DNA from 3 places in the Superficieibacter sp. HKU1 genome. Region 3 is predicted to be linked to each of the others. Evidence: predicted binding sites of a transcription regulator. Region 3 holds the regulator's gene; each other region holds the start of a gene.
The links. Region 3 encodes LexA, which represses DNA repair genes until DNA is damaged. Its sites were predicted from a motif close to TNCTGTATGTACATACAGNA; they were not measured.
Positions count from the first base shown of each region.

Region 1: P0H77_RS12845 (YebG family protein) is a predicted target of LexA. The motif match lies at 936-955, and genes of this name have one in related genera.
Region 2: sulA (SOS-induced cell division inhibitor SulA) is a predicted target of LexA. The motif match lies at 1,201-1,220, and genes of this name have one in related genera.

Region 1 is NZ_CP119754.1:2,668,258-2,670,494, forward strand. Features, by position in the region: gene P0H77_RS12835 (tellurite resistance TerB family protein) at 1-93, opposite strand, end outside; gene yebF (protein YebF) at 193-552, opposite strand; gene P0H77_RS12845 (YebG family protein) at 632-919, opposite strand; gene purT (formate-dependent phosphoribosylglycinamide formyltransferase) at 1,060-2,237, shown strand, end outside.
Region 2 is NZ_CP119754.1:1,860,828-1,863,064, reverse strand. Features, by position in the region: gene yccS (YccS family putative transporter) at 1-211, shown strand, start outside; gene P0H77_RS08860 (TfoX/Sxy family DNA transformation protein) at 410-1,024, opposite strand; gene sulA (SOS-induced cell division inhibitor SulA) at 1,242-1,751, shown strand; gene ompA (porin OmpA) at 2,104-2,237, shown strand, end outside.
Region 3 is NZ_CP119754.1:4,437,640-4,439,876, forward strand. Features, by position in the region: gene zur (zinc uptake transcriptional repressor Zur) at 1-198, shown strand, start outside; gene P0H77_RS21160 (CsbD family protein) at 278-487, opposite strand; gene lexA (transcriptional repressor LexA) at 703-1,311, opposite strand; gene P0H77_RS21170 (diacylglycerol kinase) at 1,421-1,789, opposite strand; gene plsB (glycerol-3-phosphate 1-O-acyltransferase PlsB) at 1,919-2,237, shown strand, end outside.

The DNA.
Region 1 (2,237 bases), 1.8 Mb from region 3:
CAGCAGCTTATTCAGCCCCTGCGTACCAGAGGAGGAAGAGGAGGCGCCATTTTGCGCCAGGAGAGACTGTAGCTGATTAAGCCAGTTTGCCATACGGATGGTCCCTTCAGTTACTGATAACGATAAGTTCAGAATAAGCGAAGGGACGTCAGAAATTGTCAAGCCGGCAAAAGGTGCGCAAATTACTGTCGACTACCGGCTCTGATAGCTGGCACTGCCTGCGGCACAATCAACCTGCACGAGATAGTGGATATCCGCACTCTTACCGCGTACGGTGACAGGCACTTTCCATTTGCCTTTCTCTCCCGTCACTTCATTGGCGTCTACCCACACCACGGGATCGGCCTGGCCGATTTTCTGCCGATCTTCAGCCCAGCGGACGATGCGGTTTTGCTGATAGTCACGTTTCACGCTTGCCGCAATGCCATCCGCATCCAGCTTTTCACAGTTGGGAAACTTGACCGTCTTCGAATGCGGATCCTGACTCACCGCGTGCACTGACGCACTCCCGGCCAGCAGCAGCAGACAGAAAAACGCTCCACGCGTATTCATTGTTTTCTCCTTAAGACCCGTTATTACCCAGGGGTTAAAGAAAAAGCATGGTACAAAACGGCGGGAGTGCAAGTGGCTATTACGCCGCTTTGGTCCGCTTCGCGGGCGCATCCTCACTCACGGCTTTAGGCGCAGGCAATTTTCCGGCTTTCAGCAGATTAGCGAGCACATCTTTTTGTTCGGCAAGCCACATCGCCATGATTTCACGCTGATCGTCTTCCAGCGTTACCGGCGACTGACCAAGCCAGTTCCCCAGCACTTCCGCCAGATCGAGCATTTTGTCATAAGCATCGGCTTCCTTTTTGCTGGCAAAAGACATTTTTTCCTCACCTTCACGGATCACAACGTATTTAACTTCAACCGCCATTTTTGCAGCCCCATATCACTGTAATTTTATACAGTATAACACCTCATTTTCAGCGAATCAATCGGTGAAAAGCATGCCGGCAAAGACAGACGCAAACGTTTTCGTTTATACTGCGCGCAAATGCATTAAGGGGAAAGGTCATGATTCAATTAGGTACCGCGCTGCGCCCGGCAGCCACTCGCGTGATGTTATTAGGTTCTGGCGAATTAGGAAAAGAGGTGGCGATTGAGTGTCAGCGCCTGGGACTGGAAGTAATTGCGGTCGATCGCTACGCCGATGCTCCCGCCATGCACGTCGCGCACCGTGCGCACGTCATTAATATGCTGGACGGTGAGGCGCTGAAGGCGCTGGTCGAAGCCGAAAAACCGGATTATATCGTGCCTGAGATTGAAGCCATCGCAACCGATATGCTGGTTGAACTGGAACAGTCCGGACAGAAAGTGGTGCCCTGCGCCCGCGCTACGCAACTGACGATGAATCGCGAAGGCATTCGTCGGCTGGCGGCGGAGACATTATCGCTTCCTACCTCGGCGTATCGCTTTGCCAGTGATGAAGACAGTTTCCTGCAGGCCGTGCGCGAAATTGGCCTGCCCTGCATTGTGAAACCGGTGATGAGTTCCTCCGGTAAAGGGCAATCTTTTATTCGAACAGAAGATCGGCTCAGCGAGGCCTGGCGCTATGCCCAACAGGGGGGACGCGCCGGAGCGGGACGGGTTATCGTTGAAGGGGTGGTGAATTTTGATTTTGAAATCACCCTGCTGACCGTAAGCGCGGTGGATGGCGTCCATTTCTGTGCGCCAGTAGGACACCGTCAGGAAGATGGCGATTATCGCGAGTCGTGGCAGCCCCAGCAGATGAGCCCGCTTGCGCTGGAGCGGGCACACGCCATTGCACGCGACGTGGTACTTGCCCTCGGCGGTTTTGGTCTGTTTGGCGTGGAGCTTTTCGTCTGCGGCGACGAGATTATTTTCAGCGAGGTCTCACCGCGTCCGCATGATACCGGGATGGTGACGTTAATTTCGCAGGATCTGTCAGAGTTTGCCCTGCACGTTCGCGCTTTCCTCGGCCTGCCAGTGGGCGGCATCCGTCAGTATGGCCCGGCAGCGTCGGCAGTGATCCTGCCGCAGTTGACCAGCCAGAACATTACGTTTAGTCACGTCGAGGCTGCTACCGGCGCAGGCTTGCAGGTGCGTCTTTTTGGTAAGCCGGAGATTGAAGGCACGCGTCGTTTAGGCGTGACGCTGGCAACCGGTGAGAATGTTGAAGACGCCATCGCACGGGCAAAAACGGCGGCGGCAAACATCAAGGTAGCGGGATA
Region 2 (2,237 bases), 2.3 Mb from region 3:
AGTGTGTTACGTTGACGACGCCTTTCACCATGCGCCGGACGATGAACCTCGCGTGCGTGAGGCGCTGGACGAGCTCACCCGGCGTATTCACCATCTGGAGCCTCATACCCGCAGCACCGAGCCGCTGGTTCTGCAACAGATTGGGTTGCTGATAGCGTTACTGCCTGAGATTAATCGCTTGCAGCAACGGGTTACGGCACCTTCCAGATAGTCGTCGATCCGCGCCTGATGTTTATCGGTCAGGCGCGTGACCGCGCTTAATATAACCAGCCGCTAAACCTGAACACATACATAACCCTGTTAATTCACCGTATTAATAAACGTGCTGGTAACTTTACGGACGGCACCTTTAAGGCATGCCGCCCGTAAGGGTTGCCGGTCATTGCTTCAACCCAGTCCAGGCGTCGGGTTAATCATTGCTAAGCTCTGGCAACTTATTAAACCAGTCAGTCAACTGTTGGCGTCGTTGCACCCCAAGCCTGGCCTCGTGCATGCCGGCAATGGCACCCTCCAGCGCATAAAGCAGTCTGACCGACAGATACCGTTTCTTTTCCCTTATCTTTAACCACGCCAGCTCAGCTCCAAGGGTACGCAGCTCTTCCTCGGTACGGATACCCACTTCCATCAGCAGCATTTCGAGATGAAACGTAATATTCGGCAGATCCTTCAGTCTCTTGACGCCGCCACGACGAACTTTTTCCTGCTGTGCGGCCTGAAGTGAAAATGAACTGAGGTGCAGAAGCGTTTTGCGGTCACCCCAGAGCGCATCATCGACCCGGTAATAATTTAGCAACACTGGCCTCCCCCTTTTCTGCAGCGTCAATAACGAGGTAGGATGATTGACCCGATAAGGTGCACTTTGCTCGCAAACTCGCAGGTACAAATCCCCTTCAGCTACCATCGCAAAGACCGTGTTATCTATCGACAGACTATATCCACCAAACAGCGCCCGGTAGCGAACCGTTCCCAGCGGCGAAAGATATTCTTGCGACTGATAAATCCGTTTGTATGAGATATTTCTCATGATTATTCCTTAAAAATCATGTAGATAAACTATAAACCTTACTAACGGATCCGCTAATCAGGAACATAGGCAACTTCACGCCCTGCGGCAAGATGAATTTCGCGTTCAGCAGAACTGAAGTTCAAATTTGCGAGTCGCTTTCAGAAAATGAGGTTGATCTTTGTACGTAGCAGGGGTACTGTATATGCATACAGTAACTCACAGGGCTGGATTGATTATGTACACTTCAGGTCATGCAAATCGTACCTCTTCATTTTCGACAACGTCTACCGCCGGGGCTTACTCTGCGACTGAGCCATCCTCAACGGGTCTTATCAGCGAAATTGTCTACCACGAAGACCAGCCCATGTTGACGCAACTTTTGCTGTTGCCCCTGCTGCAACAGCTGGGCCAACAATCCCGCTGGCAGCTTTGGCTTACGCCTCAGCAAAAGCTGAGGCGTGAGTGGGTACAGGCTGCGGGTCTCCCGCTGACCAAAGTTATGCAGATCAACCAGATGTCCCCGTGTAATACGCTGGCGTCTATGATCCGTGCGCTACGAACCGGAAACTACAGCGTAGTGATTGGTTGGCTTTCAGAAGAGTTAACGCCTGATGAATATTCACTTTTGGCGCAGGCAGCAGAAGAAGGTCATGCGATGGGGTTCGTTATGCGTCCCATTCGAGGGGGTCATCGTAGCGGCAGACAGTCAAGTGGGTTAAAAATTCACTCAAATTTGTATCATTAATCGCAATTAAGATTTTTCCTGGCAAATATTTTAATTTGTTGGCAACCTTTTTATTGTACAAGCAAATTTCGCGACAATGCTTGTCTGGTGCGGTTTCCCGCATTGTCTCCAGTCCAAAAATGACACACAAATGTTTCATATTATGTTCAGCAACCTTTTTTTTTCATATGCCTGACAGAGTTCACACTTGTAAGTTTCCAACTACGTTGTAGACTTTACATCGCCAGGGGTGCTCGTCTTAAGCCGTTAATAACGGCAATGTAATTAATGAGTCGCGCCCCCGGTGAAGGATTTAACCGTGAGTTTCATTGAATATTCATGGCGATTTTTGGATGATAACGAGGCGCAAAAAATGAAAAAGACAGCTATCGCGATTGCAGTGGCACTGGCTGGCTTCGCTACCGTAGCGCAAGCCGCTCCGAAAGACGAAACCTGGTATACTGGTGCTAAACTGGGCTGGTCTCAGTACCATGATACCGGTTTTAT
Region 3 (2,237 bases):
GGCGTCGTGAAAGAGGAAGGTGCCGATGGCGTGGAAGATATTATGCATGCCCTGGCAGCACGGATGGGATTTGCTTTACGCCACAACGTGATTGAAGCGCACGGGTTATGTGCAGACTGTGCAGAGGTTGAAGCCTGCCGTCATCCTGGCGACTGCCACCACGATCACAGTATTCAGAGTAAGAAAAAGCCGCGCTAGTGTCAGCACGGCTCTTTGTGGGGTGGTACCTCCATGTACCTTCGGGTAGGATCTTCTCAGCCGTTAGCTGAGGTTACAACTACCAGCGGTAATCGTGACGGGTTTCCCAGTCTTTCACTTCGGTTTCCGCCTGATCTTTCTGGTAACCGTAACGCTCCTGGATTTTACCTACCAGCTGGTCACGTTTACCTTCGATGACGGTCATATCGTCATCGGTCAGTTTGCCCCATTGTTCTTTCGCTTTACCTTTGAACTGTTTCCAGTTACCGCCGACTTCGTCTTTATTCATAATTATGTCCTCATTGTTGGGGTACAAATCATTTGAATTCTGTCGTCCAGATTGCATGTCTTTTCTGCTGAACGTAAGAATAAGTGTAGATGAGGATGCTGCACCCTGCGGAGAATTAAGAATATTTAACCCTGAGAAGCGCTACCACTAAGAGAGGGTCTGGCAAAAGGAAGGAACTCTGCGGCACCGACAGCACCGCAGAAATCAGAACAAATTTACAGCCACTCGCCGTTGCGGATCACGCCAACAGCCAGTCCTTCAATAGAGAAGTTTTGCTTACGCAAGTCAACCACGATAGGTGAAAACTCATTATTCTCAGGCAGCAGTTCAACAACATTGCCCTGTTTCTTCAGACGCTTAACAGTCACTTCTTCGTCAATACGCGCGACGACAACCTGGCCGTTACGTACATCCTGCGTTTTATGCACTGCCAGCAAATCGCCGTCCATAATACCGATGTCTTTCATCGACATACCGCTAACGCGCAGCAGAAAATCGGCGTTGGGTTTAAACAGCGACGGGTCGACCTGATAGTGACTTTCAATATGCTGCTGTGCCAGAAGCGGCTCGCCAGCGGCAACGCGGCCAATAAGAGGAATGCCTTCTTCTTCCTGCATTAGCAGGCGAATACCACGCGATGCGCCGGTGACAATCTCAATCACCCCTTTACGCGCCAGCGCTTTAAGATGTTCTTCAGCCGCATTTGGGGAACGGAACCCCAAACGTTGCGCAATTTCCGCACGCGTCGGTGGCATGCCTGTCTGGCTGATGTGATCCCGAATGAGATCGAACACCTCTTGCTGCCTGGCCGTTAACGCTTTCATTCCGCCCCCTGGGTGTATATACAGTTATGCTGTGAGTATATACAGTTAACGGCGATTTTGGAACCACCAATGGCACGAAAAATAAGAGACTTTTTTACTTTTGCGACCTTTAGCGGAAATGCGACCACAATAAGGTCACCCAGGTGATAAGCGCAACGACAATTGCCAGCAGTACTGCCGCCGATCCCATATCTTTGGCACGGCCTGAAAGTTCGTGTCTTTCCGTGCCGATACGGTCCACGACGGCTTCAATTGCACTGTTTAAAATTTCTACGATCATTACCAGCAGCACCGAGCCAATCAGCAGCACGCGGGTGATGGGATCGACATCCAGCCAGCAGGCGATAATGATAGCCACAAGGGCAGCCACGCCTTCCTGACGAAAAGCGGCTTCGTTGATCCATGCCGCACGAAATCCTTTCCAGGAATAACCCGCTGCGTTGATAATCCGGGTTAATCCGGTGGTATTATTGGCCATCAAAAGAACCTTTTAACATTATTAGCGTCAATGATATAACGCGCTTCCTGCGTAAGCTCAGAAAATCTGTTCACTTTCTGATATCCTTGCAGCGCATTTGCATGATTAACCAGAGGCTTCACATCGTTTATGTCCGGCTGGCCACGAATTTACTACAAATTACTGAATTTACCATTAAGTGTCCTGGTAAAGAGCAAGTCTATTCCGGCGGAACCTGCGCAGGAGTTGGGCCTGGATACCTCCCGCCCAATTATGTACGTATTGCCTTACAATTCAAAAGCGGATTTGCTGACGCTGCGCACGCAGTGCCTGGCGCACGATCTTCCCGATCCCATGGAGCCGCTGGAGATCGACGGCACCCTGCTGCCGCGCTACGTCTTTATACATGGCGGCCCGCGTGTATTCACGTATTACACGCCGAAAGAAGAGTCTATCAAACTCTTCCACG